One region of the Lentzea sokolovensis genome, then DNA from elsewhere that is predicted to be linked to it. Evidence: riboswitches for the same ligand, from Rfam matches in the RefSeq annotation. Region 1 holds a riboswitch; the other holds the start of a gene.

The links. Region 1 has a riboswitch for ZMP and ZTP ahead of SK854_RS29015 (bifunctional 5,10-methylenetetrahydrofolate dehydrogenase/5,10-methenyltetrahydrofolate cyclohydrolase). Riboswitches for the same ligand answer to the same signal wherever they lie in the genome.
Region 2: another riboswitch for ZMP and ZTP. It lies ahead of SK854_RS19580 (serine hydroxymethyltransferase); the one in region 1 lies ahead of SK854_RS29015 (bifunctional 5,10-methylenetetrahydrofolate dehydrogenase/5,10-methenyltetrahydrofolate cyclohydrolase).

The regions. Positions count from the first base shown of each region.
Region 1 is NZ_JAXAVU010000012.1:96,466-110,922, forward strand. It holds gene SK854_RS29005 (bestrophin-like domain) at 1-134, shown strand, start outside; gene SK854_RS29010 (EcsC family protein) at 131-787, opposite strand; gene SK854_RS29015 (bifunctional 5,10-methylenetetrahydrofolate dehydrogenase/5,10-methenyltetrahydrofolate cyclohydrolase) at 798-1,625, opposite strand; ZMP/ZTP riboswitch at 1,649-1,735, opposite strand; gene SK854_RS29020 (PEP/pyruvate-binding domain-containing protein) at 1,722-4,211, opposite strand; gene SK854_RS29025 (ADP-ribosylglycohydrolase family protein) at 4,299-5,195, opposite strand; gene SK854_RS29030 (hypothetical protein) at 5,384-5,935, opposite strand; gene SK854_RS29035 (HNH endonuclease) at 5,996-6,556, shown strand; gene SK854_RS29040 (hypothetical protein) at 6,764-7,009, shown strand; gene SK854_RS29045 (vitamin B12-dependent ribonucleotide reductase) at 7,068-9,896, opposite strand; gene nrdR (transcriptional regulator NrdR) at 9,962-10,432, opposite strand; gene SK854_RS29055 (hypothetical protein) at 10,705-10,977, opposite strand; gene lexA (transcriptional repressor LexA) at 11,212-11,889, shown strand; gene SK854_RS29065 (GbsR/MarR family transcriptional regulator) at 11,873-12,613, opposite strand; gene SK854_RS29070 (cytochrome P450) at 12,738-13,850, shown strand; gene SK854_RS29075 (SdiA-regulated/phytase-like domain-containing protein) at 13,884-14,457, opposite strand, start outside.
Region 2 is NZ_JAXAVU010000009.1:443,387-457,843, reverse strand. It holds gene SK854_RS19615 (aldo/keto reductase) at 1-448, shown strand, start outside; gene SK854_RS19610 (hypothetical protein) at 419-820, opposite strand; gene clpB (ATP-dependent chaperone ClpB) at 820-3,402, opposite strand; gene SK854_RS19600 (VOC family protein) at 3,528-3,911, shown strand; gene SK854_RS19595 (MDR family MFS transporter) at 3,809-5,476, opposite strand; gene SK854_RS19590 (pyridoxamine 5'-phosphate oxidase family protein) at 6,085-6,708, opposite strand; gene SK854_RS19585 (FAD-binding oxidoreductase) at 7,023-8,126, shown strand; ZMP/ZTP riboswitch at 8,133-8,217, shown strand; gene SK854_RS19580 (serine hydroxymethyltransferase) at 8,231-9,448, shown strand; gene SK854_RS19575 (TetR/AcrR family transcriptional regulator) at 9,431-10,006, opposite strand; gene SK854_RS19570 (SDR family oxidoreductase) at 10,090-10,989, shown strand; gene SK854_RS19565 (hypothetical protein) at 10,971-11,474, opposite strand; gene SK854_RS19560 (heat shock protein transcriptional repressor HspR) at 11,471-11,899, opposite strand; gene dnaJ (molecular chaperone DnaJ) at 11,905-13,068, opposite strand; gene grpE (nucleotide exchange factor GrpE) at 13,086-13,706, opposite strand; gene dnaK (molecular chaperone DnaK) at 13,703-14,457, opposite strand, start outside.

The DNA.
Region 1 (14,457 bases):
TGCTGATCACCATCACGCTGACCTCTACGCTGGTGCTGCTGCTGTTCGCGATCCACCAGCTGCAGAATCCGTTCAGCGGTGGTGTGCTCATCCCGTCGGACGCGTTCAGCTCCGCACTGGACCGGCTGAGCTAGCGCGAATCGGACTTTCCGTCGGCTTCCTCGATCTGCACGGACAGCACCTCGCCGTCGATGACCTTCGGCAATGCGTCCGTCTGAGCGAAGTAGCGATTTGCGAATGCGCCGACCGCTCTGGTAGAGGCGGCGTCGATGCCCCCACCGATCACGCCGCCCAGCACCGGAACACCCTTCGCCGCGACGGTGCCGAGTTTCTTCGTACCGTATTTTGTGATGAGCGCCGACGCGGCCTTCTTGGTGAACTGCTTGATGCCGACCTTTTTGAACAGTTCGGTTCCGGCGTTGCCGAGCAGGCACAGCAGGATGGCCATCTGCACCTCATCGCTGTCCACGTCGTGGCCGCGCAACGACGCGATGGACGCGATGAGGTGCGTCTGGATGACGTAAGTGGCCGCGATGTTGGACGGCAGCGACACGGGAAGCGTGATCAGGCCGCCGAGGTTCGTGACGAAGCCCTGGGCACCCGCCAGCGCGACGTGCGTGCGAATGAGGTGCTTGATCGCATCGACCTCGTCGCCCTTCTTCACGAGCGCGTCGGACGCGGACTCGCGGGCGCTCTTGAACGGACCGAAGCCGTCTACGCCGGCGCGCAGCAGGTAATCGGCGATGCCCTGCTGGACCTTGTTCAGCTCACCCTTGGACTCAGCCACAATCCCGACATTACGCGTTCAGCTGCCGCAGCGAGGCCTCGACGGTCTGTTCCAGCAGAACCGCGATCGTCGTCGGGCCCACGCCTCCGGGCACCGGTGTGATCAGACCCGCGTGGGCAGCGGCCGCGAAGTCGACGTCACCGACGTTGCCCTCGTTGTATCCGGCGTCGATCACGACGGCTCCGGGTTTGATCCAGTCCCCCTGGACGAACCGCGGCTTGCCCACCGCGGCGACCACGATGTCCGCCGTACGCACGATTTCCGCCAGGCCCGCGGTCTTCGAGTGGCAGATCGTGACCGTGGCGTCGCGGGCGAGCAGCAGCATCGCGGCAGGTTTGCCGAGGATCGGACTGCGACCGATCACCACCGCGTGTTTGCTTGCGATCTCCACGTCGTAAGCGTCCAGCAGGCGCATGATCCCGCCGGGCGTGCACGACACGAACTCGTTGTGCCCGAAGGACATCCCGGCGAACGAATGCATCGTGACGCCGTCGACGTCCTTGTGCGGGGCGATCGCCTCGAACGCGGCCCGCTCGTCCACGTGGCCGGGTACCGGGTGCTGCAGCAGGATGCCGTGCACCGCAGGATCGTCCGACAGTTCGCGGATCTTCGCCACCAACTGCTCGGTCGTCGTGCTCTCCGGCAACGCCACGTGGCGGGACTCGAGTCCCGCCTTGTGGCACCGGTTCTGCTTCATGCGCACGTACGTGACGGAGGCCGGGTCGTCGCCGACGATCACGGTGGCCAGGCACGGTTTGCGGCCGGTGAGCAACGTGTACTCGGCGGCCTTCTCGGACGCACGCGCGACGATGGCGCGCGCGAGTTCGGTTCCGGACATCAGCACGGGGCAACCTCCACAGGTGAAATCGCCCAGGCGCGCGGCTTCAGTCAGTCCGGGCCGCTTCCCGGTGGTGCTCCACCTCGATTGCGCCAGTCACGACCCGTCGTCCAGTGTAATGACCGCGCCGGTGCTGCCGTCCACGGTGATCCGCTCCCCGGTCTTGATCCTCGTCACAGCCTCGCGCACGCCCACGACCGCGGGAATGCCGTACTCCCGCGCCACGACCGCGCCGTGCGAGTTCGCGCCGCCCATCTCCATCACCAGGCCGCCCGCCGTCAGGAACAGCGGTGTCCAGCCGGGATCGGTCGACGGCGCCACGAGGATCTCGCCGGGTTCGAGATGGGCGCCGACCGGGTCCATCACGACACGCGCGATGCCGGTGACCGTGCCCGCCGACGCCGGTGTGCCGACGAGATCACCCTCTACGGGCGCACCGTGGTGCACGGCTTCGGGTTCCGTGCCGTCCGACAGCAGCACGCGCGGGATGTGCCTGCGTCGCATCTCGCGGCCGTAGACCTCACGACGCCCGGCCACGAGCGGGCGCAGATCGCCTTGCGGGGAGCGCATCTCCTCGAAGTTCAGGAAGAACACGTCGTCCGCGGTGTCGAGCCGGTCGGCCGCGACGAGCTGGGCGCCGATATCGGTGACGCGCTGCCGCAAAGCGCCGAACAACGTGATGATCAGGTACTTCGGGCACTCCCGCAGGCCGGCGAGCAACCTGGTGCGGCGCAACGCGAAGCGCACGAACCAGCCACGGCCCCAAGCGCGCCTGGCGAGCGTGTCGATCATCGCCTCGGCCTCGGCGGCGCCACGGGCGAAGACCGCGTCCGGGTGGCCCTGGTCTCCTTCCAGGCGCAGGAAGTTCTTCACGACACCGATGACGTGCGCGGGGTCGTCGGACCACCTCGGCAGGCCGAGGTCGATCTCGGCGACGGCGCGGTGACCCCACCGTGCGAGGAACCGGTCGAGCGCAGCGGGGCGTTCGCCGTTCTGGAACTGCCGCAGCGCGACGGGGTCGTGGCGGATCTCCTGTGCCAGGTCCCACATCGCCATGTCCATCTCGGTGGTGATGTTGTTCGGCAGGCCGCGCAGGACGGTCTGCAGCTCCCCCGGCCTGGTCTTCACGACCTTGCCGACCAGGCCGAGCATCGCGAACCCGATCAGCGCGGTGGGCGCGAGCCGGGGCAGCACGGGCACGACGCACTGTTGCAGCGCCTGCTCAATTGAGAGCGCCTTGGACTTTTCCAGGATCTCGCGTTCCAGCAGCAACGCGTTCCGCACGGCCTTCTCGGGGTTCGCCAGCGCCTTCATCGCCGTCACGGGCACGTTGAACCGGCGGCCAAGCCGGAGGACGCGCTTCACCGCGGGCGCCGGCGAGGAGTTCCTGATCGCGAACCTCGGGTCGTCGAACAGGCCGCGCAGCACCTCGGAGGAGCGCGCCTCCATCACGCCGAGCAGCCGCGTGATGAACTCGCGGCCGACCTTGCTCTGCAACGCCTTGGTGGCGTCGAAGAAGATGCGCTCGCCTGCCTCCACATAGGACTTGCTCTTCGGGTCGCCGATCACGATCTCCAAAGCGGACTTGGCGATCTCCCGGAACACCGCGCGCCCCATCGGCGTGATCGGGCGTTCGAGACCCTGCGCGAGGCTGAAGCAGAAGTAGACGTGCGCCTTGCCGTCCGGGTTGTCCGGCAACGGGAACAGCGTCGTGATCGGGCGCGCCTGGGTGAGGTGCAGGTCGCCGTCGTCGTCGATCGCCCACTCGGTGTCCTGCGGCGACCCGTAGTGCTGCTGCACCTTGCGGCCGAGGACGGCGAGCGCGTGGATCTGCCCGTCGGTGAGGCACTGTTCGTCGCTCTCGCCGACCTCGACGTGCTCAGTGCCGCCGCCGGGTAGCGAGCGGATGACGAACTTCTTGTCCCCCAGCCGCTTCTCGACGATCTCGCCTCCGTCGACGACGAAGTGGTCGGGGTTGACCGCACCGGACACCACGGCCTCACCGAGACCAGGACTCGCGTCGATGACGATCTGGTCGCGCGTGCCGGTGACCGGGTTCGCCGTGAACATCACGCCGGACACCGCGGACTGCACCATCCGTTGCACGACAACGGCCAGGTAGGTGGTGGTGTGGTCGATGCCGTTCGTGTCGCGGTAACTGACCGCGCGATCTGTCCACAGTGACGCCCAGCACCGGCGCACGGCGTCGACCACCGCGTCCTCGCCGACGACGTTGAGGAACGTGTCCTGCTGGCCCGCGAAGCTCGCGAACGGCAGGTCCTCGGCCGTGGCGCTGGACCGGACTGCCACTGGTACGTCGTCGCCGAGTTCGCGGTACTCGGCGACGATCGCGTCCCGGATGTCCTGCGGCACAGGGGTTTCCAGCAACGTCCTGCGAGCGTTCTCCGGAGTGGTGCTCGCCAGTTCGTCGGCCTGCGCTACGGCGCGATAGGCGTCCGTGGTGACGCAGAAGCCCTGCGGAACCGGCAGGCCGGCGCTGGTGAGCTCACCGAGGTTCGCGGCCTTGCCGCCGACCGTGGCGAGCATCGAGCCGTCGATGGACTTGAAGTCGATCGTGAGCGCCATGGTCACCCCTCCAGGTTCCGCTGAGGAGGAGGTTACGAGCGTTCGGCCAAAAACTCAACAGGCGATGAATAAATCACTCCGCCGAGATCAAAACTCCTGTTCAGAGCGGCTCACCCAGTCCGGAAGGGGTTCACGTTCCCGTCGCCACTGCTTCGGCGGGCTCGCGACGATGCCGCCGACGATCGCGGCCGTGGTGTCGATGTCACCACCCGCCCTGACACACGTCGTGATAGCGGCGCGGTAGTCGCCGAGGTGGTGGGCCGCGACCCAGAGCGTGAACGGCACGGTGTCCTGCGCCGTCACGCGCGAGCCGTTGCCCAGGACGTACGCGGCCTCCTCGGCGTTGCCGATCTTGCGTGCCTTCTCGATTCCCTTGCGCACGAACGAGTCTTCGAGGTGGTCGAGCACCGTCCCGAGCAGATCACGTGGTGGCGCGCCCGTCAGCCGTGCCTTGGCCGCGACGGCCGACGCGTGCGCCACGGCGAGGCCGCCCATGACGCCCTCCGGATGCTGGTGCGTCACCTCGCTGGCCCGGATCGCTTGCGCCGTAACGACTTGATGGTCGTCGGCGAAGTAGGCACCCAGCGGTGCGATCCGCATCGCGGCGCCGTTGCCGCACGAGCCCTGCCCGTCGAACGCGCTGGAGGCCGCCTCTTTCCACGGCGTGCCCTGGCGAATCTTGCGCAGGATGGTGAACGCCCCCGCGCCGTAACCGCGGTAGGGCTCGCAGCGATCGGCGAACGTCGCCGCGAGCCGGGTTTGGTCGACGTCGCCGTGATCACGAAGCTCGGCGACGAGGTTGCAGGCCATTTCGGTGTCGTCGGTCCACTCCCACGGACCCCGTGGCGGCTTACCAGCCGCGAGGTCGGGCAACGAGCGGCCAACCATGAAGAACTGTGCGCCCAGAGCGTCGCCGACGGAGAGCCCGTCGAGCGAGGCGTATGCGAGGTCCAGGCGCGCACGAGTGTGCAGAACTATGCGCATCACCTGCGATTTTACCGGTTTGACCTGCCCTGGGCACATGGATTTGGAGCTGCGGAAGCTGCGGTGCTTCGTAGCGGTCGCGGAGCATCTACTCGCGCGAGGACCTCGTGCACGTGCCGATCGAGGACATCGCGCTGGCGTGGTCCGCACACCGGCAGACGCCGCTCATCACTGAGTTGCAGAGATGGTCAGCGCGACAGCCCGGCAGGGGTGAAGACGAAGCTGTCGCGGAAGCCACCGTCGCCGCGCCGGGTCGCCATCAGCCGCATCTCCGGCATGAAGTGGAAGAACACCAGCGCCCCCGACCGGTCCGGGTAGCCGAGCGTCTTCGAGTACTTGGGATTCGTGCCGCCCAGCCACAGCGGCGGCTCGCCGTACTCGGCGATCACGTCGTCGAGCAGGCAGTCCCGCTCCCCCAGCACACCGGGGATGCGGCTGTCGGCGTCGAGCGACAGCCAACCCTGCCGGTGCGCGAGATCCGCGTACACCGACGCCATGACGTCCTCGCTGCGATGCCCGAGCGCCTCGTGCACCGCGCCGCTGACCATCGCCGCGTTCGCCGCTCCGCGCTTCACCAGCGCGTCGAGCTCGATCTGCCACCGGTCCGTGCGGTCGTCGGCGAACGCAAGCGCGTCCAGCAGGGTGAGGATCACCGCCTCACCGCCGTACATGCCGGGACGCCGGACAGCGGCGTTGAGCTGACCGAGCAGGTAACGGCGTAAGTCGTCGAACGAAGGCATCTCTCCCCCTTAATGCGAGATGTTCTATCAGTTGCGGGTAGGCGAAACGGAATCGCCTTCATGACCGACAGGGGAGTCAACGACTGGGGAGAGGACCACATGAGCATCAGCAACCGGCAGATCGTCGCGTACTGGGTCGAGCACGAGGTCGATCTCAGCCTCGACTGGAGCACGGCCCACGAACGCTGCTGGCGCTGCGGTTACAGGTCCTCACTGGAGCAACACCTTGTCGTGCCTGCGTCAATGGGCGGCAGTCGCACCACGGACAACGTGGTGCTGCTGTGCGGGCGCTGCGTCAGCGAGTCGCCGAGCCACCTGGATCCGCAGTACCTGTGGCGGTGGCTGCGCGCGACGTCCATGTCGTCCAACGACACGTACTGGACGCTGCGCGGCTGGGAGGAGTTCGAGATCATCTTCGGCCGCAAGCCGCTGGAGTGCTTCAAGGAGGCGGCGGTCGACCACCGCTCGTTGAACGCCGAATGCCGGGCGCTGGCGGCGGACGAGTTCGCGAAGACCGTCTTTCGCTTCGGGGAGGGCCGGCTCAACCCGTCGACGATCGCGTGTGTGATCGCGGAGATCGAGAAGAAGCTGGCGGACCGTCACGGCATCAAGCTGCCGTAACGGGCCGCCGACAGCGGGAGGGCGCGTGCGGCTTTGGCGTTGACTGGAACGAAGCCCACGAGCGCTGCTGGCGCTGCGCTGACAAGTCGCGGCTGGAGAAGTGCCACATCGTGCCCGCGTCACTGGGCGGACCCGACACTGCGGACGACCAACGTCCCGCTCTACGACACCTACTGGACAGTCCGCGGCTTCGAAGAGTTCGAGACCATGTTCGACAGGAAGCCGATCGAGTGCATCCTGGAAGCCGGCGTTGACGGACGTGCCCTGGCTGCTGACTTCGCCGATGCACTTGACGGCGAGTTCGAGAAGGCGATCATCCATTTCGGAGAGGGCCGCCTCAATCCGTCGACGATCGCCTGCGTGATCGCGGAGGCCGAGAGAAAACTGGCCGACCGTCACGGAGTCACACTTCCGGAGGCACAAGCAGTGCGAGCTCGCAAGAGCCTCTTCTGACCGCAGTGATCGTCGCTGCCTGCTGAGGAACAGTTCCCCAGCAGGCAGCGATCACCGATCAGCTGCAGCCGGACGTGCTGCCGCAGCCCTCGCACAGGTAGCAGGAGCCGGCCGGACGCATCTTCGTGCCACAGGTCATGCACAGCGGCGCGTCCGCGGCCTTGCCCAGGTGCAGCTCCAGCAGCTCGGTGGAGCTACCCACGTGCTTCGGCGTCTCGACGGCGGCCTCGACCTGCTTCGGAGCGGCCTCCACCGACCCGCGCAGACCCTCGAGGTCCACGTCGGACGACACGGGGGCGCCGTACTCGCCGGCCACCTGTGTCGAACGCTCGTCGGCGGTGAAGATGCCGAGCTGCGCGCGCTTGTCGTAGGACAGGTAGTCCAGCGCCAGGCGGCGGAACAGGTAGTCCAGCACCGACGTCGCGATGCGCACGTCCGGGTCGTCGGTCATGCCCGCCGGCTCGAAGCGCAGGTTCTGGAACTTCGAGACGTAGAACTCCAGCGGGATGCCGTACTGCAGGCCCACCGAGATGGACATCGAGAACGCGTCCATCACGCCGGCCAGCGTGGAGCCCTGCTTGCCCAGCTTGACGAAGATCTCGCCCAGGCCGTTGTCCGGGTAGGAACCGGCGTGCAGGTAGCCCTCGGCGCCACCGACCGTGAACGACACGGTCTGCGACGGGCGCTTCTTCGGCAGGCGCTTGCGGACCGGGCGGTACTCGACGACCGTTTCCGCGGCCTTGGCCTCCGCGCCCTTGTTCGCGCCCTTGCCCGCCGACAGCGGCTGGCCGACCTTGCAGTTGTCGCGGTAGATCGCGAGCGCCTTCAGGCCGAGCTTCCAGCCCTGGTAGTAGATCTCCTCGACGTCCTCGACCGTGGCGTTCTCCGGCATGTTGACGGTCTTGGAGATCGCGCCGGACAGGAACGGCTGGGTGGCCGCCATCATCCGCACGTGGCCCATGGGCGCGATGGAACGCTCGCCCATGGCGCAGTCGAAGACCTCGTAGTGCTCGCGGCGCAGGCCCGGCGCGTCGACGACGTGGCCGTGCTCGCCGATGAACTCGACGATCGCCTCGACCTGCTCGTCCAGGTAGCCGAGAGCCTTCAGAGCGCGCGGCACCGTCTGGTTGACGATCTGCATCGAGCCGCCGCCGACGAGCTTCTTGAACTTGACCAGGGCCAGGTCCGGCTCGATACCGGTGGTGTCGCAGTCCATCATCAGGCCGATGGTGCCGGTCGGGGCCAGCACGGACGCCTGGGCGTTGCGCCAGCCGTTCTTCGCGCCGATCTCCAGCGACTGCTGCCACGCCTCGGTCGCGACCTTGTGCGTCGCCGAGTCGTTGCCGCCGTAGGTGCGGATCAGGTCGTTGGCGGCGGCGTGCTTGCGCATGACGCGCTGGTGCGCCGTGGCGTTGCGCTTGTAGCCGTCGTACGCGCCGACCATGCCCGCGAGTTCCGCGGAACGGCGGTACGAGACACCGGTCATCAGCGAGGTGATGGTCGCGGCGAGCGCGCGGCCGCCCTCGGAGTCGTACGCGTGGCCGGTGGCCATGAGCAGCGCGCCGAGGTTGGCGTAGCCGATGCCGAGCTGGCGGAACTTGCGGGTGGTGTCCGCGATCGGCTCGGTCGGGAAGTCCGCGAAGCAGATCGAGATGTCCATCGCGGTGATGATCAGCTCGACGGCCTTGGCGAACGTGACGGCGTCGAACTTGCCGTCGTCGCTCAGGAACTTCATCAGGTTCAGCGACGCGAGGTTGCAGCTCGAGTTGTCGAGGTGCATGTACTCCGAGCACGGGTTGGACGCGGTGATGCGGCCCGACTCGGGGCAGGTGTGCCAGTCGTTGATCGTGTCGTCGTACTGGATGCCGGGGTCGGCGCACTCCCACGCGGCCTTCGCGAGCTTGCCGAACAGCTCCTTGGCGTCGACGCGCTCGATGACCTCGCCGGTCTGACGGCCGCGCAGACCGAAGTCGTTGCCGCTCTCGTAAGCGTGCATGAACTCGTCCGACACGCGGATCGAGTTGTTCGCGTTCTGGTACTGCACCGACACGATGTCCGCGCCGCCGAGGTCCATGTCGAACCCGGCGTCCCGCAGCGCGCGGATCTTGTCCTCTTCGCGCGCCTTGGTCTCGATGAACTCCACGACGTCCGGGTGGTCGACGTCGAGGACGACCATCTTGGCCGCGCGGCGGGTGGCGCCACCGGACTTGATGGTGCCCGCGGACGCGTCGGCGCCGCGCATGAACGACACCGGGCCCGACGCGGTGCCGCCGGAGGACAGCAGCTCCTTCGAGGAACGGATGCGCGAGAGGTTCAGGCCGGCACCGGAGCCGCCCTTGAAGATCAGGCCCTCCTCGCGGTACCAGTTGAGGATCGACTCCATGGTGTCGTCGACCGCGAGGATGAAGCACGCGCTGACCTGCTGCGGCGAGCTGGTGCCGACGTTGAACCACACCGGCGAGTTGAAGCTGAACACCTGGTGCAGAAGCATGTAGGTGAGCTCGTGCTCGAAGATCTCGGCGTCCTGCTCGCCCGTGAAGTAGCCGTGCTCCTTGCCGGCGCCCACGTAGGTCTTCACGACGCGGTCGATCAGCTGGCGCAGCGACTGCTCCCGCACCTCGCTGCCGACGGCACCGCGGAAGTACTTGCTGGTGACGATGTTGGTGGCGTTCACCGACCAGAAAGCGGGGAACTCGACACCGCGCTGCTCGAAGTTCACCGAGCCGTCGCGCCAGTTCGTCATGACGACGTCGCGGCGCTCCCACGTGACCTCGTCATAGGGGTGGCGGCCTTCGGTGGTGTAGACGCGCTGAATCTTCAGCGCGGCAGGCTTCGCAGCCGCCCGTGCGGCTGTCTTCTTGGCTGAGCCGCCGACGGTCTCGGTCACGGTGGATCTCCCTCGTGCTGGTGCTTAGAAAAGATGGTTGTCTCACGCGCTCTGGTGCGCGTGGATCACTGCTCGGCCGGTGCTTCCTCGGCTCTCGCAGTGCGAAGATCAAGAATTTCCTTCTCGAAGTCCTCTACGGACGAGAAGGACCTGTAAACGCTCGCGAAGCGCAGATAAGCGACCTCGTCGAGCTCACGCAGGGGGCCGAGAATGGCGAGGCCCACCTCGTGACTGGCGATTTCCGCGCATCCCGTCGACCGGATCGACTCTTCCACCCGCTGGGCGAGTTGCTGGAACGCGTCCTCGTCGACCGGGCGGCCCTGGCACGCCCTGCGCACACCGACGACCACCTTGTCGCGGCTGAAGGGCTCCGTCACGCCGGAGCGCTTGACCACGGCGAGAACCGCTTCTTCGACCGTGGTGAACCTGCGGCTGCAGCTGTTGCAGGAGCGGCGGCGACGGATCACCTGTCCCTCGTCGACCTCACGGGAGTCGACCACCCGCGAGTCCGAATGACGGCAGAACGGACACCGCACGCCACCTCACCCCTTCCCAGCGCAGCACTCACCGCAGCAGCCACACTGGTCGGGTTACCCACAACCTGTGGACTACTTACAACGGTGGAACCACTAGATGTAGGGGTAGAACCTAGATCGCAGCGGACGTCGACGCAACTCGACACGGCGCGTCGCGTGTCACTCTGTTGGAGGAACCGCGAGCGATCAGCGGTGATTACGCAACGACGCCCGCACATGACGGAGAGAACACGTCACGCCGGGCGCCGGAAACACAAGATGTAGGGGCAGGCCTACGGGGTGACCCCCGCCTGCTGTAGATAGAGCACGCCGAGCGCGACCACCGTCAAGGCGCTCAGCACGCCGACCGCGACGAGTTCGAACACCGACTCGCGCTTCGGCCGGACCTCGCACGAGCTCGATTCGCGCGACACCGGCACCGCGACCGGGCGCGGCTTGGTCGCGGGCCTGCGCGGCATGACACGGGGACCCGAACGGAGTGGACGTCCCGCTGCGACGTCCGCGTCTTCAACTACCCGCATCCGCTTCTCGACGAGTACCGCCATCACGACCTCCATCGCAGGTCAACCACCATGATCGAACAGGGGTTCGATCGAACGTCCGTGCGAATTTCTACCAGACCGACTCTCCGAACGCCACAACACGCGCCCAAATACCTCGAACAGGTGTTTGATCTGTGCAGCAAACACGACTACCGTCGACCACGAAGATCGACGGAGGCCGGATTCCCATTCGAACTGGGGGCGGCGAGGAGGACAGCGACCGTGGCAGGCAAGACGATCGACCCGGATCCCGCTCTTGTGGAGACACAGGTGAACGAGATCGCGGGAAACGCCGGCCTGACTCTGCGTCAGCGCAAGGTGCTCGACGTGATCCGCGATTGGGTCGACCGTTTCGGCTACCCGCCGAGCGTGCGCGAGATCGGTGAGGCCGTGGGTCTCACATCGACCTCGTCGGTCGCCTACCAACTGCGCGCGCTGGAGCGAAAAGGTTTCCTGCGCCGCGACCCGAACCGCCCGCGCGCGGTCGGGATGCTGCCCAACGAGATCGACGCCGGTATCGACCCGATGTCCAAGCCGACGCCCGCCTACGTGCCGATGCTCGGCCGGATCGCGGCTGGTGGCCCGATTCTGGCCGAGGAGTCGATCGAGGACGTGTTCCCGCTGCCGCGCGAGATCGTCGGCGAGGGTGAGCTGTTCCTGCTGCGCGTCGTCGGTGACTCGATGATCGACGCCGCGATCACCGACGGCGACTGGGTCGTGATCCGCAAGCAGCCCACGGCCGACCAGGGCGAGATCGTCGCCGCCATGATCGACGGCGAGGCGACCGTGAAGACGTTCAAGCGCAAGGACGGCCACGTGTGGCTGATGCCGCACAACACGGCCTACCAGCCGATCAACGGCGACGAGGCCACCATCCTGGGCAAGGTCGTGACCGTGCTCAGGCGTCTTCCGTAGCTTCTCCGCGGGCGTGCTTCTTCTTCTCGAAGAAGTCGAGCCACTTCTGCCGGGTGGACTCCATGTCCACCACGACGAACGCGAAGAACTGGCCCATGTCCTTGAGGCGGGCTCCCACCGGGGTGCCGAGACCGAAGATCTCGGCACCTTCCAGTCCTGTGTGCGCCCAGACCGAGTTGCGCTGGGCGCTCGACAGCCACGCCCGGTACCAGAGGTCATCGCCCAGGAAGTAGCGCACGCGCTTGCCTTCGCGTTCGCTGTGCAGCAGGTCGATCTCCTGCAGGTAGCTCGTCGACCGCGAGATGGTCGCCGGGCTGACTGACAACCGCAGCACCAGTTCCGTCGCGGACAGGCTGCCCTTGTCGGTCATGAAGATCTCCGCGAGGATCCGCGCCGCCGTGCGCGTGAGCCCGGTCTGCCGGAACACGCCGACCAGCCTCAGGTGGAATTCCTGCACCTGCGCCGGACTGCGGTCGAACGAGTACGCCTCCTCGTCGACGTCGAGATCGTCGACGGCGGGCATCCGGCGCATCGCCCGATCGCTCGCCGCCCGGTGCGCGGCACCCGGCCGGTAGTTGTTGTGGCCGCCGTTGCGGGTCACCTCGCGCTGGATCGTCGAGGCAGGCCTTTGCAACCGCCTCCCGATCTCGGAGTATCCCAGCCCGTCCCAGAGGAACTGGGCGATGAGCTGCCGTTCTTCTTCGTCTAGGCGTTTACCAGGCACAACCCCATGGTGCCTTGCGCTTCAAGCCATTGCAATGAGTCTTTTGACTTCGTCCGCAAACGTTTTTAGCTTGCAGGTAGGGGAAAGACCTCGTTGCAAGGGGGGAGCAATGCCACTGAGTCCGATGACGTTTCCGGACGGGCACGACGGCTGGCGCGCGCACGATCACGCGACTGTGCGCGCGGTGCTCGCGGACGGGCGGTTCAGCATCCGGCCGGATCTGATGCACAACCCGTTCGGGCCGGGGAGTCCCGGTGACGCGCCGCCGTCGCCGCCTGGTGCGTTCACCGATCACGACCCGCCGGAGCACACCCGCTACCGCAGCCGGCTGACCGGTCAGTTCACCGTGCGGCGGATGCGGTTGCTCGCCGAGCGGCTGGAGGTGATCACGGCCGAGCATCTGGACGTGCTGGCGGCGCAGGGGTCGCCGGCGGATCTGGTCGAGCACTTCGCGGTGCCGGTGCCGGGTCTGATGATCTGCGAGTTGCTGGGGGTTCCGTACGAGCGGCGTGTGGAGTTCCAGCAGGACGCGATGGTGCTGACCGGAGCCAGTGGCGCTGGAGCCGGTGAAGCCGTGGCGATGTTCGAGGCGTTCGAGCGGCTGCAGCGGTTCATGCTGGAGATGGTCGCGGCGAAGCAGGCGGAGCCGACGGACGACGTGCTGAGCGACCTCGTCCACTCGGAGCCGGCTGGGTCGGGCGAGTCGCCACTCACCGATGACGAGATGGCCGCGATGGGCATGGCGTTGCTCGGAGGCGGGCTCGACACCACGACGAACATGCTGTCGCTCGGCGCGCTGGAGTTGCTGCGGGAACGGGCGCGGGTGGAGGCGATGCTCACCGATCCCGGCGCCGCCGTCGAGGAGCTGCTCCGATATATCAGTTTGACGCCCGCTACGGCGCGCACCGCGTTGGAGGACGTCGAGATCGACGGCGTCGTCGTGCGCGCGGGTGACACCGTGTTCGTCGAGTTGGGGTCGGCGAACCGCGATCCGGCTCGCTACGCCGATCCGGACGTCCTCGACCTGGCTCGGGGAACGGCGGGGCATCTCGCGTTCGGGCACGGCATCCACCAGTGCATCGGCCAGCACCTCGCGCGGATCGAGTTGAAGATCGCCTTTCCCGGGCTCTTCACGCGGTTCCCGAAGCTGCGTCTGGCCGTGCCGGAAGAGGAGTTGCCGCATCGGGCGAGCCTGGTGATCGGCGGGCTGGAGCGGATGCCCGTCGCCTGGGACTAGGACTGATTCAGGCCCGAAAATCAGGCCCAGAAATCAGGCCCTGCGGCGGAAGCGCAGGCCGATGACGAGGGCGGCGACGAGCACGATGCCGCCCAGGGTCAGCGCGAGAGGCCAGTTCTGCCACGAGCCGCCCGGCGATTCCGAGGGAGACGCCTGCGGCTGGTCGGCGGCCGGCGGAGGTGTCGTGGTCGTCGGCGGGGGTGGCTGGGCCAGGGCCGCGGCGCCCGCCACGGCCCGGATCGGGGTGCCGGTGCCTTCGGAGGCCGAGAGCAGGGTGCCGTCCGGGTCGAACGCGATGGCCTCGCCCTGAGGCTCGTTCGGCAGTGGGACTCGGACCGGGTCGCCGGACAGCGCCTTCACGACGTCGCCGTCGGGGACCGGGTAGAGGTAGGCGTCGGTGTAGGTGCGCAGGGCGATGACGGAGCCGTCGGGTGTGGAGGCGGCTCCGGTCACGAGACGCGAGTCGAGGGTGCCCTCCAGGGGGCCTCCCGGAGTGTCCGTCGTCGACAGCGACACGCGTGCGACCTGCTCCAACGGCACCGATATATCAGTTTGGAGCGGAGCCGTCGGGCGATATACCAGCGCGGAACCGAGGGGTTCCTTGGTG
Region 2 (14,457 bases), on a different contig from region 1:
CCCGATGGCGCGGGCGCTGGGGCTGGGCGTGTCCCCCTACTCACCGCTGGGCGGCGGAGTGCTGTCCGGCAAGTACTCCAGCCCCGACCCCGGCGCCGGTGAGAGCACCCGCAGGAGCTTCAACGCCGGACTGGGCATGGTCACCGAACGCACGCTCGCCATCGCCGACGTCGTGCGCGAAGTGGCTGTGGAGGTGGAACGCACGCCCGCCCAGGTCGCGCTGGCGTGGAGCGTGCGGCGGCCCGGCGTGACGGCACCCGTCATCGGCGCCCGCACGCCCGAGCAGTTGCTGGGGAACCTGGACGCCCTGGAGGTCGAGCTGACCGGCGAGCAGGTGGCACGTCTCGACGAGGTCAGTGCGATCGACCTCGGCTACCCGCACGACCTGCTCGGCGGCGACCACATCCGCACGGTGATGTCAGGCGAGCTGACGATCGAAAGCCGCTGACGAGTGGGGCACCACGACGACCTGGTCCGCGTCCTCGTAGACGACGCGGCCGGGATCGTCGCTGGTCAGTCGCTCCCATCGCACCCCGTGCGCGTCGAGGAGGGCGAGGTAACCCGGCAGACGTTCCACCAGGTGTGTCGCCTCCGCCTTGAACCACGCGCGCGCACCGGGGTTGACCTCCCGGTCGTAGACCGTCGGGTCGACCGTCGACGGATCGACGTAGGCGGCGTTGTACCAGGCGTTGTTGACGCGCACGAACTCTTCTTGCTCCGCGGTGAGCTCACCGCGCCGGCGCAGGCCGTTCACCAGTCCGAAGACTCCGGAGAAGTTCCCGTTGGCGTTGGCCTGCGCCGCCTGATACCTCACGAACATCACGCGGTGCGGCCCACGATCAGGCCGCTGTTGTCGTCCAGCACGTCGACCCTCACCGTGTCGCCGTCCCGCACCTCACCGGCCAGCAACTCCTTGGCCAGCTGGTCGCCGATCGCCGACTGCACCAGCCGCCGCAACGGCCGGGCGCCGTAGATCGCGTCGAAACCGTTCAACGCCAACCAGTCCCGGGCCGACGGCGTGACCTCCAGCGTCAGGCGACGGGCCGCGAGCCGGTCCGCCAGGCGAGTGATCTGGATGTCCACAATGGACGTCAGCTCCTCGGTGGCGAGCGCGTGGAACACCACGACGTCGTCCAGCCGGTTCAGGAACTCCGGCTTGAAGTGCCGTTGCACCACGGCCATCACGGCGTCCTTGCGTTCCCGCTCGGTCAGCGACGGGTTCACGATGGTCTGCGAACCCAGGTTCGAGGTGAGCACCAGGATCGTGTTGCGGAAGTCGACCGTGCGGCCCTGGCCGTCGGTCAGGCGGCCGTCGTCGAGGACCTGCAGCAGCACGTCGAAGACGTCCGGGTGGGCCTTCTCCACCTCGTCCAGCAGCACGACCGAATACGGACGGCGGCGGACCGACTCGGTGAGCTGGCCGCCCTGGTCGTAGCCGACGTAGCCGGGAGGCGCGCCGACCAGGCGGGCCACCGAGTGCTTCTCGGAGTACTCGCTCATGTCGATGCGGATCATCGCCCGCTCGTCGTCGAACAGGAACGCTGCCAGCGCCTTCGCGAGCTCGGTCTTGCCGACGCCGGTGGGGCCGAGGAACAGGAACGAGCCCGTCGGGCGGTCCGGGTCCGCGACTCCGGCGCGCGTGCGGCGCACCGCGTCCGACACGACCCGCACGGCTTCGGCCTGGCCGACGACCCGGCGCGCGAGTTCGTCCTCCATCCGCAGCAGCTTGGCGGTCTCGCCCTCCAGCAGGCGGCCGGCCGGGATGCCGGTCCACGCCGCCACGACGTCCGCGACGTCGTCCGGGCCGACCTCCTCCTTGAGCATCGCATCGTCCTGTGTGGACTCCGCGGCGACGGAGAGTTCCTTCTCCAGCTCGGGAATCCGGCCGTAGCGCAGTTCGGCGGCACGACCGAGGTCGCCGTCGCGCTCGGCCCGTTCGGACTCACCGCGCAACGACTCCAGCTGCTCCTTCAGGCCGCGGACGCGGTCGATGGAGCCCTTCTCGTTCTGCCACCTGGCCGTCAGCGCGGAGAGTTCCTCGCGCTTCTCCGCGAGCTCGGCGCGCAGGGCGTGCAGCCGTTCGACCGACGCCGCGTCGGACTCCTTGGCCAGCGCCATCTCCTCGATCTCCAGGCGCCGCACGGCACGTTCGACGGTGTCGATCTCGACGGGCCGGGAGTCGATCTCCATGCGCAGCCGGGACGCGGCCTCGTCGACGAGGTCGATGGCCTTGTCCGGCAGGAAGCGCGCGGTGATGTAGCGGTCGGACAGCGTGGCGGCGGCGACGAGGGCGGCGTCCGTGATGCGCACACCGTGGTGCACCTCGTAGCGCTCCTTGAGCCCGCGCAGGATGCCGACCGTGTCCTCCACCGAGGGTTCGCCGACCAGCACCTGCTGGAAGCGGCGTTCCAGGGCGGCGTCCTTCTCGATGTGCTGGCGGTACTCGTCCAGGGTCGTGGCACCGACCATGCGCAGCTCACCGCGGGCCAGCATCGGCTTGATCATGTTGCCGGCGTCCATCGCCGACTCACCGGTCGCGCCGGCACCGACGATCGTGTGCAGCTCGTCGATGAACGTGATGACCTGCCCGGCCGAGTCGGTGATCTCCTTGAGCACGGCCTTGAGCCGCTCCTCGAACTCACCGCGGTACTTGGCGCCCGCGACCATCGAGCCGAGGTCCAGCGACACGACCTTCTTGCCGCGCAGCGACTCCGGCACGTCACCGGCCACGACGCGCTGCGCCAGGCCCTCGACGATCGCCGTCTTGCCGACGCCGGGCTCACCGATCAGCACGGGGTTGTTCTTGGTGCGCCGCGACAGCACCTGCACGACCCGGCGGATCTCGGCGTCACGGCCGATCACCGGGTCGAGCTCGCCCTTGCGCGCGCGTTCGGTCAGGTCGACGCCGTACTTCTCCAGCGCCTTGTAGGTGCCCTCGGGATCGGCCGACGTCACCCGTGCCGACCCGCGCACCTTCGCGAAGGCGTCGGTCAGCGCCTCGGGCGTCGCACCGTGCCGCCGCAGCAGGTCGGCCACCTGGCCACCGTGCTGCGCGAGCCCCACGAGCAGGTGCTCGGTGGACACGTACTCGTCACCCATCTCGGTGGCGAGCTCCTGGGCCTTGCCGATCACCCGCACGGCGTCGCGCGAGAACTGCGGAGCGGACACGGTCGAGCCGGATGCACTCGGCAACGAGCGGGAGAGCTGCTCCAGCTCCTTGCGCACCTGGGCGGGGTCGGCGCCCACGGCCGACAGCAACGGGGCGGTCAACCCGTCCGTCTGCGCCAGCAGTGCACTGAGCAGGTGCACGGAACCCACGTCCGGGTTCCCGTTCAGCGTCGCGGCCTGCACCGCCGCGGAAACAGCCTGCTGCGTCTTGGTCGTCGGGTTGAAAGCGTCCATTCCTCCACCTCGTGGTCAGCCTCCAGCATGGACCATCATCCCGCACAACGTCAGAAAAGTTGAGTGTGTTCCGCTCAACCTTGAAATCGGTCCAGATCACACGCCGACTAGGCGAAGATCACCTCATGACCTCAATCATCCACAGCATCACGATCGACGCGCGCGACTCCTACGAGATCGCCTCCTGGTGGAGCAAGGTGCTGGGCCTGCCACTGCACCCCGACGACAACCCCGGCGACCCCGAGTCGCTGATCCAGCTGCCGAACGGCATCGGCTACCTGTTCATCAACGTTCCCGAAGGCAAGGAACTCAAGAACCGCCTGCACCTGGACCTGCAGCCGACCGACGGCACCCGCGACGAGGAGGTGGAGCGCCTCGTCGGCATCGGCGCGACGATCTTCGACGATCAGCGCAGGCCCGACGGCACCGGCTGGGTCACCCTGCGCGACCCCGAGGGCAACGAGTTCTGCGTGGAACGCAGCGCAGCCGAACGCGCCGCGACCTCCTGATCGCTGTCACTCGAAAGCACCAACAGCTTGTCCACAGCGGGGACTGACTTGTCCACAATCCGCTGGTCAGTATCCACAGGTGAATCAAGCTCAGTGGCGACCGTCTGTGCACCAGAACCCGTTGGAGTGACAATTTCGTCTTCCACCGAGTCCCGCAGCGGCTGCTCCTTGATCAGCAGGACCGCGATCACCGTGAACACCGCGAGACCGGCGGCGATGAGGAACAGCTCACCCATCGCGTCGCCGTAGGAGTCCCGCACGACTGGGGAGAGGGAACCGCGGTCGAGCGTCTTCGTGCTCACCGAGGCGGCCAGCACGGCCCCGAGCACCGAGACGCCGGCCGTCCCGCCCAGCGACCGCAGGAACGTGGCCGTGGAGCTCGCGGCCCCGAGATCGGCCATCCCCACGCCGTTCTGCACGGCCAGCACCAGGTTCTGCATGGTCAGCCCCACCCCGACGCCGACCAGCGCCAGGTAGCCGCCCATCAGCACGAGGTTGGTGCGGTGGTCGATCGTCCCGAGCAGCGCCAGCCCGGCGACCAGCGAGAACGAGCCCCAGACCAGGTAGCTCTTCCACCGGCCGCTCTTGGCGATCAGCTGCCCGCTCACCGTGGACGAGATGCTCAGCCCGAGCACCAGCGGCACGGTCAGCAACCCGGCCTTGGTCGGCGAGAACCCGCGCGCGATCTGGAAGTACTGCCCCATGAACACCGAGGCCCCGAACATCGCCGTGCCGACCGCGACACCACCCAGCATCGCCAGCACCACGGTCCGGTTCTTGAACAGGTGCAGCGGGATGACCGGCGAGGACGCCCGCCGTTCCACGAAGTAGGCACCCACGATCGCGAGCACCGCCCCAGCGACGAACAGCGCGCTCTCCGCACTGATCCAGGCGAAGTCCTTGCCCGCGAACGACACCCACATCAGCACCAGGCTCACGCCGCCGGTGATCAGCGTGGCGCCGAGGTAGTCGATCTTCACGTGTTGCTTCTTGACCGGCAGGTGCAGCGTCTTGTGCAGCACGGCCAGCGCCACCAGCGCCAGCGGCACGCAGACGAAGAAGCACCAGCGCCAGCCGGGCCAGTCGACGAGGAACCCGCCGACCAGCGGCCCGCCCACGGTCCCGGCGGAGATCACCATGCCGGTGTAGCCGCTGTAGCGGCCGCGTTCGCGCGGGCTGAGCAGCGCGCCGACGACGACCTGCCCCAGGGCCTGCACACCACCCATCCCCAGCCCCTGGAGGACCCGGAACGAGATGAGCTGCTCCATGTTCTGACTGAACCCGGACAGCACCGAGCCGACGACGAAGATCACGATCGCCGCCTGCAACAGCTTCTTCTTGTCGAACAGGTCCGCGAGCTTGCCCCACAGCGGGGTGCTGGCGGTGGACGCGAGGAGCATCGAGGTGATGACCCACGTGTACTGGGTCTGCGTGCCTTTGAGCTCGGCCAGGATCGTCGGGAGAGCGTTCGAGACGATGGTGGAGCTGAGGATCGCGACGAGCAACGCCACCCAGATGCCGGACAGCGCTTCGAGGATCTCCCGATGCGACGAGGGCCGGTTCAAGCACACCTCCAGTAGTTAGTTGATGCCATACAACTATATCTGGAGATAGTTAGCTAGGCCAACTAATTCGGTGGCTGATGGGTCACACCCCAGCGTCGCGCCGCCCGCTCAAGCCGCAGTCGCAAGCAGCACCTGATCACCCGCGAGGCCGAAGGCGAGCAATCCCAACGGCGAAGCCGAGGCGTTCGGCTTTTCGCTTTGAGCCAAGACCGAGGGGTGGTGTGTCCCATCACGAGTCGCGCCACAGCTCTTGCTGCACGTGAGGAGGGGTGTCAAGCAGGCACGCTCTTCGCCTGCTTGACACCCCTCCTCACGTGTGGCCCGCTCTTGGTGCGGCTCGTGATGGGACACACCACCGACGCCACCCGGCTACGCAACAGGCAGCCGCCCAAAGCACCAGGCGTGCCATCTACCTGCGCACGGCGTGGACCCCCTGATCAGATTGCCGGGGTCTGGGGCAGAGCCCAGGGGAAGCACGCAACTCAAGGTCGCCGCCCGCAAGACGACCACAGCGCAAAGCCGCGGTTCGCAAGGTGACCCCGGCACAAAGCCACGGCTAGCAAGACGACCACAGCGCAAAGCCGCGACCCGCAAGACGACGCAGCGGATCAGCTGTCGGCGTTGCTCATCCGGTCCGCCTTGACCCCGAAGAAGTCGCCACCCTTGCTCTTGACGTCGTCGGTGCCCCAGTTCCGGACGCGGTCGACCGGGACCATCCGCGGGATGTGCTTGCGGCAGTGGACGTAGGCCTCCTGCACGTCCACCACCACCCAGCGCTCGACCTTCTTGTCCTCGGTCTCGAACTCCTCACGAGGCACGATGCGGGCGCGGCCGTTCACGTGCAGCCCGATCAGGTCGTCGGCGAAGTCCACCATCAGCATCCCGACGTGCGGGTTCTCCATGATGTTGCCGAGCGAGGCCATCACGCCGTTGCCCCGGTACTCGGGGTAGGCAACGGTCCGTGAGTCGATCACGCGCAGGAATCCCGCCGGGCCCGCCCGCAGCGTCGAGTCGCACTCCCCGTCGGCATCAGCGGTCGAGATGAAGGCCATCTCCATCCGGCCGACGAACTCGGCCATCGCGGGGTTGAGGTGGTCCAGCACCTGGTCCGCGTAGAAGCGCGTAGCGCGATCGGACGTCTCCAGGGCACATTGGAGGAAGTGCTCACCGCGTGAGCCGGGAAGCTCGTCACGGTCGGGTGAGGTGGTATCAGTCAACTCAGGCAGGGACACGCGCCCAACCCAAGCACGCAAGCACGCAACCCGGTACAGAAGGACCCTCACATTCACACTGTTGCGGTAACAACTACTCACCTAGAGTGACCATGCTTCGCTCGAAGGTGGCATCAAGGAGTCAAACAGCCCGATCAGGGGTTACTGTCCACCCTGTCGGGGGACGGATGCTTGACGAGGACGAACAGCGCCTTGCCGGCGCCACTGAACGCCAATGAGAACGTGGAGACTGCGCGCGGACCATGACTGCGAACGCTGTGCTGAGCCCCATCCCTACCCCGCCCCACCGAGAACCCCCGCCTGGTGTCACCGCGATGGTGCGGATGATCCGGGAGAGCTTCGCGGTGGTGGAGCCGCACTCCGAAGAAGTGGCGAAGTTCTTCTACGGAATGCTCTTCTCGCTCTCGCCTGCCACACGCGAGATGTTCCCCGCGAACATGGAGGTGCAACGCAGCCGTCTGCTGCGCGCCCTCGTGCACGTGGTGCAGATGGTCGACCGCCCGGACGACCTCATTCCCTTCCTGCGTCAGCTGGGACGTGACCACCGGAAGTTCGGTGTCATCAACGTCCACTACGAGGCGGTCGGGACGGCACTGCTGTCCGCGGTGAAGAAGTTCTCCGGCGCCGCCTGGACGCCCAAGGTCGAGATGGCGTGGGCCGAGGCCTACACCCTCATGGCCAGGGCGATGCAGGAGGCGGCCGACGCCGACAACGGGCCCGCGTACTGGCACGCGACGGTGCTGGAGCACCAGCGCGTCTCGTGGGACCTGGCCGTCGTCCGGCTGCAACCGGACCACCCCGTCAGCTACAAGGCCGGTCAGTACGTCAGCGTGGAGACGCCGCAGCGCAAGCGCCTGTGGCGGTACTACTCGCCGGCGAACGCACCGCGCGAGGACGGCGTCATCGAGTTCCACATCCGGTCCGTCGACGGCGGCTGGGTGTCCCGCTCGGTGGTCGGCCACACGCAGGCCGGCGACACCTGGCGGATCGGACCGCCGATGGGACGTCTGTCGGTCGACCGCACGGCCGGCTCGGACATCCTGATGGTGGCCGGTGGCACGGGCGTCGCGCCGATGCACGCGATCATCGACGAGATGGCGCAGTTCGGCGAGAACCCGCGCGTGCACCTGTTCTACGGCGGCCGCACCCGCGAGGACCTCTACGACCTGGACAACCTGCAGCGCATCGCGACCACGAACCCGTGGCTCACGGTCGTGCCGGTGCTGGAGTCGGACCCCGGCGTCCGAGGTGTCGAGCAGGGCAGCCTCGCCGACGTGGTCACCCGCTACGGCGCGTGGGAAGAGCGCGACGTCCTGGTCTGCGGCAGCCCAGCCATGATCAGATCGACGGTCTCCCGCATGCTCGTCGCCGGAACTCCTCTCGACCGGATCAAGTACGACCCGTTCACGCTGGACTAAACTCGGCACGTCGTAAGCGACTGGCGTGCCGAGGGTGGAACTGACCACCGGGAAGCGACGGCCGAGCGCACCGAACGCCTGGGTGCCCGGCACGGAGTGATGCCGTGCTGCGCGAAGTCGATCCCGAGATCGCCACTCTCATCCAGGCAGAGGAACGCCGTCAGGCGAGCAAGCTGCGCATGATCGCGTCCGAGAACGACGTGTCGGCCGCCGTGCTCGAAGCGACCGGCTCGGTGCTGACCAACAAGTATTCCGAGGGCTACCCCGGCAAGCGGTACTACGAGGGCCAGCAGGTCGTCGACCAGGTCGAACAGCTCGCCATCGACCGGGCGAAAGCGCTGTTCGGCGTGGACCACGCGAACGTCCAGCCGCTGTCCGGCGCTCCGGCGAACCTCGCCGTCTACCTGGCGTTCCTGCAGCCCGGTGACACCGTGATGGGCATGTCCCTGCCGATGGGCGGCCATCTCACGCACGGCTGGAGCGTGTCCGCGACCGGCAAGTGGTTCAACGCGGTCCAGTACGAGGTCCGCAAGGACACCGGTGTCGTGGACATGGACGAGGTCAGGGCGCTGGCCCAGGCCGAACGCCCGAAGGTGATCTTCTGCGGCGGCACCGCCATTCCGCGCACGATCGACTTCCCGGCGTTCGCGGAGATCGCCCGCGAGATCGACGCGGTCCTGGTGGCCGACATCGCGCACATCGCCGGACTCGTCGCGGGCGGTGCGCACCCGTCGCCGGTAGGACACGCACCGGTGATCACGACGACCACGCACAAGACGTTGCGCGGCCCGCGTGGCGCGATGATCCTGTGCGACGCCGAGCACGCGAAGGCGATCGATCGGGCCGTGTTCCCCGGCCTGCAGGGCGGTCCGCACGACCACACGACGGCCGCGATCGCCGTGGCGCTGCACGAGGCGTCGCAGCCGGAGTTCCGCGAGTACGCGCACATGATCGTGAAGAACGCGCAGGCGCTCGCCGAGGCGTTGCTGGAACGCGGCTTCGACCTGGTCTCCGGCGGCACCGACAACCACCTGGTCCTGATCGACCTGACGTCCAAGCTGATCGGCGGCAAGCCGGCCGCGCGGGCCCTGGACCGGGCGGGCATCGAGCTGAACTACAACGCGGTCCCGTTCGACACCCGCAAGCCGTTCGACCCGTCCGGCATCCGGCTCGGCACCTCCGGTGTCACGACGCGCGGCCTCAAGCCGGAGCAGATGCCGTTGATCGCGAACTGGATGGATCGCGCGATCGCCGCCCACGACAACGACCAGGCGCTGGACCGCATCGCCGCCGAGGTCGGGGAACTACTCGGCAGCCTCTAGAGAGGCGACTGCCTCACGCACCTCGCCGAGGGTCCGGCGGACGACTTCCGCGAAGTCCCCGCCGGTCTCCAGCCAGCGCTCGTAGCCGCGGTTGAACGCCAGCACACCCAGCTCGGCGGCCACGGCGGCGTCGAGCTCCGGCACTCCGCGCTGCTTCAGCGCGTCTGTCATCGCGATGGCGAACCCGACCATCTTCAACGCGGACCGCTCGCGCAGCTCGTCGTTGCTCGCGATCACCTCCAGCCGCTGCGGCCCGTGTGCCCGGCGTTCGTCCGTGAACGTCGACGCCGTCGCCACCAGCGCCGCCTCGACGACCTCCAGCGGCCTCGCTTCGGCGGGGGCAGCGGCGATCGCGCCGGTCATCAGGTCCGCCAGCACGTCCTGGCCGCCGAACAGCACCTCGCGCTTGTCCCGGAAGTGCCGGAAGAACGTGCTCTTCGTGAGGCCCGCGCGCTCGGCGATCTGCGCGACGGCGGTGTTCTCGTACCCCTGCTCGCTGAACAGGTCGAGTGCGGCGCGCACCAACCGCTCCCGCGCGTCCGGCTCCCATCGACCCATGCCTCCATCCTAAGTGATGCGACTTAGTCCCATCACTCTGCTACGGTTGATGAGACCAAGTCCCATCACTTGAAGGAAGTGTCATGAAGGTCTTCGTCACGGGTGCCAGCGGCCACGTCGGCTCGGCACTGGTCCCAGAACTGCTGAACGCGGGCCACGAGGTCGTCGGCCTCGCCCGTTCGGACGCGTCCGCCGCCAAGCTCGAAGCGCAGGGCGCCGGCGTGCGGCGCGGCGATCTGGACGACCTCGACGGACTGCGCAAGGGCGCGGCCGAGGCGGACGCCGTGATCCACCTGGCGTTCAAGCACGAGGAGATGTACGCGGGCGACTACCAGGGCGCCTCCGACGCCGACCTCGCCGTCGTCCGGGCGTTCCTGGACGAACTCGCCGGCACCGGCAAGGCGCTGATCGGCACCGCCGGCACGCTGGCGTACTCGGGCCTGGGCCGCACCGCCACCGAGGAGGAGCGGATCTCGAGCGAGGGCCCGCGCGGCGCCGCCCGCAACCTGATCATCGACGCCCAGGACGTCCGCGGCTCGGTCGTCGTGCTGCCCCCGACCGTCCACAGTGCACTGGACACGGCCGGCTTCATCCCGATCCTGGTCAGGACCGCCCGCGCCACGGGGATTTCCGGCTACCCCGGCGACGGCACGAACCGCTGGTCCGCCACGCACACGCTGGACGCGGCGAGGCTCTACCGGCTGGCCGCGGAGAAGGCGCCGATGGGCTCAGTGCTGCACGCGGTCGCCGAGGAGGCCGTGACGGTGCGGGAGATCGCCGAGGTCATCGGCCGGGAGCTGAACGTGCCCGTCGAGGCCATCCCGGCGGAACGCGCCCAGGAGCACTTCGGGCCGCTCGCGTTCATGGTCTCGCGGGACGCACCGACGTCCGGTGCGCGCACGAAGGCGTTGCTGGGCTGGGAACCGAAGGAACCCGGCATCCTGGAGGACCTGGAGGCCGGGTTCTACTTCGAGCAGAGCTGAGCTTCGAGTTTCAGGTGGGCCTCGGACAGGACGCCGCCGGGGTCCGGGCCGGCCAGAGCGGATTCCTCAAGCACGGCAAGGGTTTCCGGTCGGCGCAGCCACGTGGTCAGCGGACCGACGTCCGGACCTTCGCGCACGAGTCCCGCCAGCGCGATCGGCGTCGCGAGGAAGTAGTCCTGCACGGCCGAACGCTCCCGCGGATCGCCCTTCGCGTGGGTTTCGGCCGCCAGGCGCAGCCAGAAGAAGTCCGCTTCGAGCTCTCCGAGTGCGATCAGTTCCAGCACGCGCGGAAGCAGGTATCGCACGAAGGTCTCGTCGCCGATCGTGCCCGACTTCAACCAGAACTTCTCGACCTGGCTGGAAGTCAGCTCTCGCAACGGCACGGTGGTGAACGGCGCGACGCTCGCCGCGTCCACGCAGTGGTCGCAGAAGTCGACCACCCTGGGACGCGGCGTCGCGAAGACCTCGTAGACGCGCTCGATCACTTGCGCGGCTTGGGTTTCCACACGACCAGTGCGGTCTCCTGCCGGATCGGCACGAGGTCACGCCGGTAGGAGGCGTGTACGGCGGCGGCCGTGGAATCGGCCACCGCCAACGCCTGTGCGAGTTCCTGCTGGAGTTCGGCGACCCGCGAGCGCAGAGCGTCGACCTGGTTCTCCAGGTCGATGATCCGCTTGATGCCCGCGAGGTTCACGCCCTCGTCCTGCGAGAGGCGCTGGACTTCGCGCAGCAACACGATGTCGCGCATGGAGTAACGGCGGCCGCCACCGTTCGTGCGGCCCGGCGAGACCAGACCCAGCCGGTCGTAGGACCGGAGTGTCTGGGCGTGCAGGCCGGACAGCTGGGCCGCCACCGAGATCACGAAGAACGGCGTGTCCTCATCGGTCCCTGGGGGGAACGGAAAACCCACCGAACTCACCGCCCTTCAAGAAGTGCGTTCAGATCGCCTCGCGGATCGTGGTCCTGCGTCACGTCGGCATACGCCTCAAGCGCCTTGCGGGCCTCGGACGACAGGTTGTTCGGCACCGCGACCTCCAGGGTGATCAGGAGATCGCCCGCGGTCCCGTCCCGCTTCGTGATCCCCTTGCCCCGCGCCCGCAGCACCCGCCCGGAGGCGGTGCCGGCGGGCACCTTCAAGGAGACCTTGCCGTCGAGCGTCGGCACGGTCAACGTCGATCCCAGAGCGAGCTCGGAGAACGTCATCGGCGCCGTCAGCGTCAGGTCGTTGCCCTGACGGCCGAACACGCTGTGCGGGTTGACGTGCACGCGCACGAACAGATCACCGTTCGGACCACCGTTGCGGCCTGGTTCGCCCTGTCCCGCAAGGCGAATCCGCTGGCCGTCGTCGACACCAGACGGGATCCGCACGGTCAGCGTGCGGGTACGGGTGCTGACGCCGTCGCCACCGCACTCGGGGCACGGGTCGTCGATGATCCGGCCCGTGCCGCGGCAGTCGCGGCACGGCTCGCTGAACGCGAACGCTCCCTGCGACCGCGTGACGAGCCCGGAGCCCGTGCAGGTCGCGCAGGTGTGCGGCGTGGTGCCCGGCTTGGCGCCGGAACCACCGCACGTCGTGCAGGCGGCGGGGGACGACAGGCGCAACGGCACCGTCGCCCCCTTGACCGCCTCGGTGAAGTCGATGCGGACGTCGGTCTCGACGTCCTCACCACGACGCGGGCGCGTGGCCGCCCCGGGAGTCGCGCCGCCACGCCGGTTGAACAGGCCGCCGAGCAGGTCGCCCAGGCCGCCGCCACCGGTGTTCTGCGCGGCACGGCCGAACAGGTCGTTCACGTCGAACCCGCCGGAGCCGAAGCCACCGGAGCCCGGGAAGCCGCCGCCGCCCGCGAACAGGCGGCGGGCCTCGTCGTACTGCTTGCGCTTGGCCGGGTCCGACAGCACGCCGTAGGCCTCGGAGACCGCCTTGAAGCGGGCCTCGGCCTTGGCGTCGCCGGGGTTCGCGTCGGGGTGCAGCTCGCGGGCGAGCTTGCGGTACGACTTCTTGATCTCGTCCGCTGTCGCCTCGGAGGAGACGCCCAGCTCGCGGTAGAAGTCCTTCTCGATCCAGTCCCTCTGACTCACCGGACGGCTCCTCCTCCCTAGGCTTCTTCGGACGTCGCGGCGGGCTCGTGGTCGGTCACCGCGACGAGCGCGGGCCGGACGAGCTTGTCGCCGAAGGTGTAGCCACGACGCAGGACGGCGGTGACCGTCGGGCCGTCGACGTCCGGGGACGTGCTGTGCTGCACGGCCTCGTGCACCGACGGGTCGAACGCCTCGCCGTCGTGCGCGAACGGCTCCAGGCCGGTCTTGGCGAGCGTGGACACGAGCTTGTCCGCGACCGCCTTGAACGCACCGGTCAGGTCGCCGTGTGCGGCGGCCCGCTCGATGTCGTCCAGCACCGAGAGCAGTTCGGAGGCGACGGACGCCTTCGCGTTGTTGATCACCGCTTCGCGGTCGCGTTCCACCCGCTTGCGGTAGTTCGCGTACTCGGCGGTGAGCCGCTGCAGGTCGGCGGTGCGCTCGTCGAGCTGGGTCTTCAGCTCGGCGGCCACCTCGTCCACGACCTCGGCGACCAGAGGTTCGGCCGGAGCAGTGCCCTCTTCCTCGGCGACGTGGGCCGGCGCCCGGACCTCACCCGTTTCGGGGTCGATCCGGCGCCGGTCGTTCACGACGACCTGAGGCTGCTCCTCGTCAGGGGCGGCATGCCTCGGTTCGGTCACTTCTTCTCGTCCTCGTCCACGATCTCGGCGTCGACGACGTCGTCGTCCTTCTTGGCACCGGCGCCCGCACCGGCGGCACCCGGCGCGTCAGCACCAGGGGCCTCGGCGCCGGGAGCACCCGGAGCGTTGGCGTAGATCGCCTGGCCGATGGCCTGGGACTCGGTCGCGAGCTTCTCGACCGCCGTCTTGATGGCGTTGATGTCGGTGCCCTTGAGCGCCTCGTTCGCCTCGGCGATCGCGGCGTTGACCTTGTCCTTGATCTCGGCCGGGAGCTTGTCGTCGTTCTCCTTGACGACCTTCTCCGTCTGGTAGACCAGCGTCTCGGCCTGGTTGCGGACCTCGGCCTCCTCGCGGCGGCGCTTGTCCTCCTCCGCGTGGGCCTCGGCGTCCTTGACCATGCGGTCGATGTCGTCCTTCGGCAGCGCGGAGCCACCGGTGATCGTCATCGACTGCTCCTTGCCGGTGCCCAGGTCCTTCGCCGACACGTGGACGATGCCGTTCGCGTCGATGTCGAAGGTGACCTCGATCTGCGGCACGCCACGGGGGGCGGGCGGCAGGCCGGTCAGCTCGAACATGCCGAGCTTCTTGTTGTGCGCCGCGATCTCGCGCTCGCCCTGGAAGACCTGGATCTGCACGGACGGCTGGCTGTCGTCGGCCGTCGTGAAGGTCTCGGAACGCTTCGTCGGGATCGTGGTGTTGCGCTCGATCAGCTTGGTCATGATGCCGCCCTTGGTCTCGATGCCCAGGGACA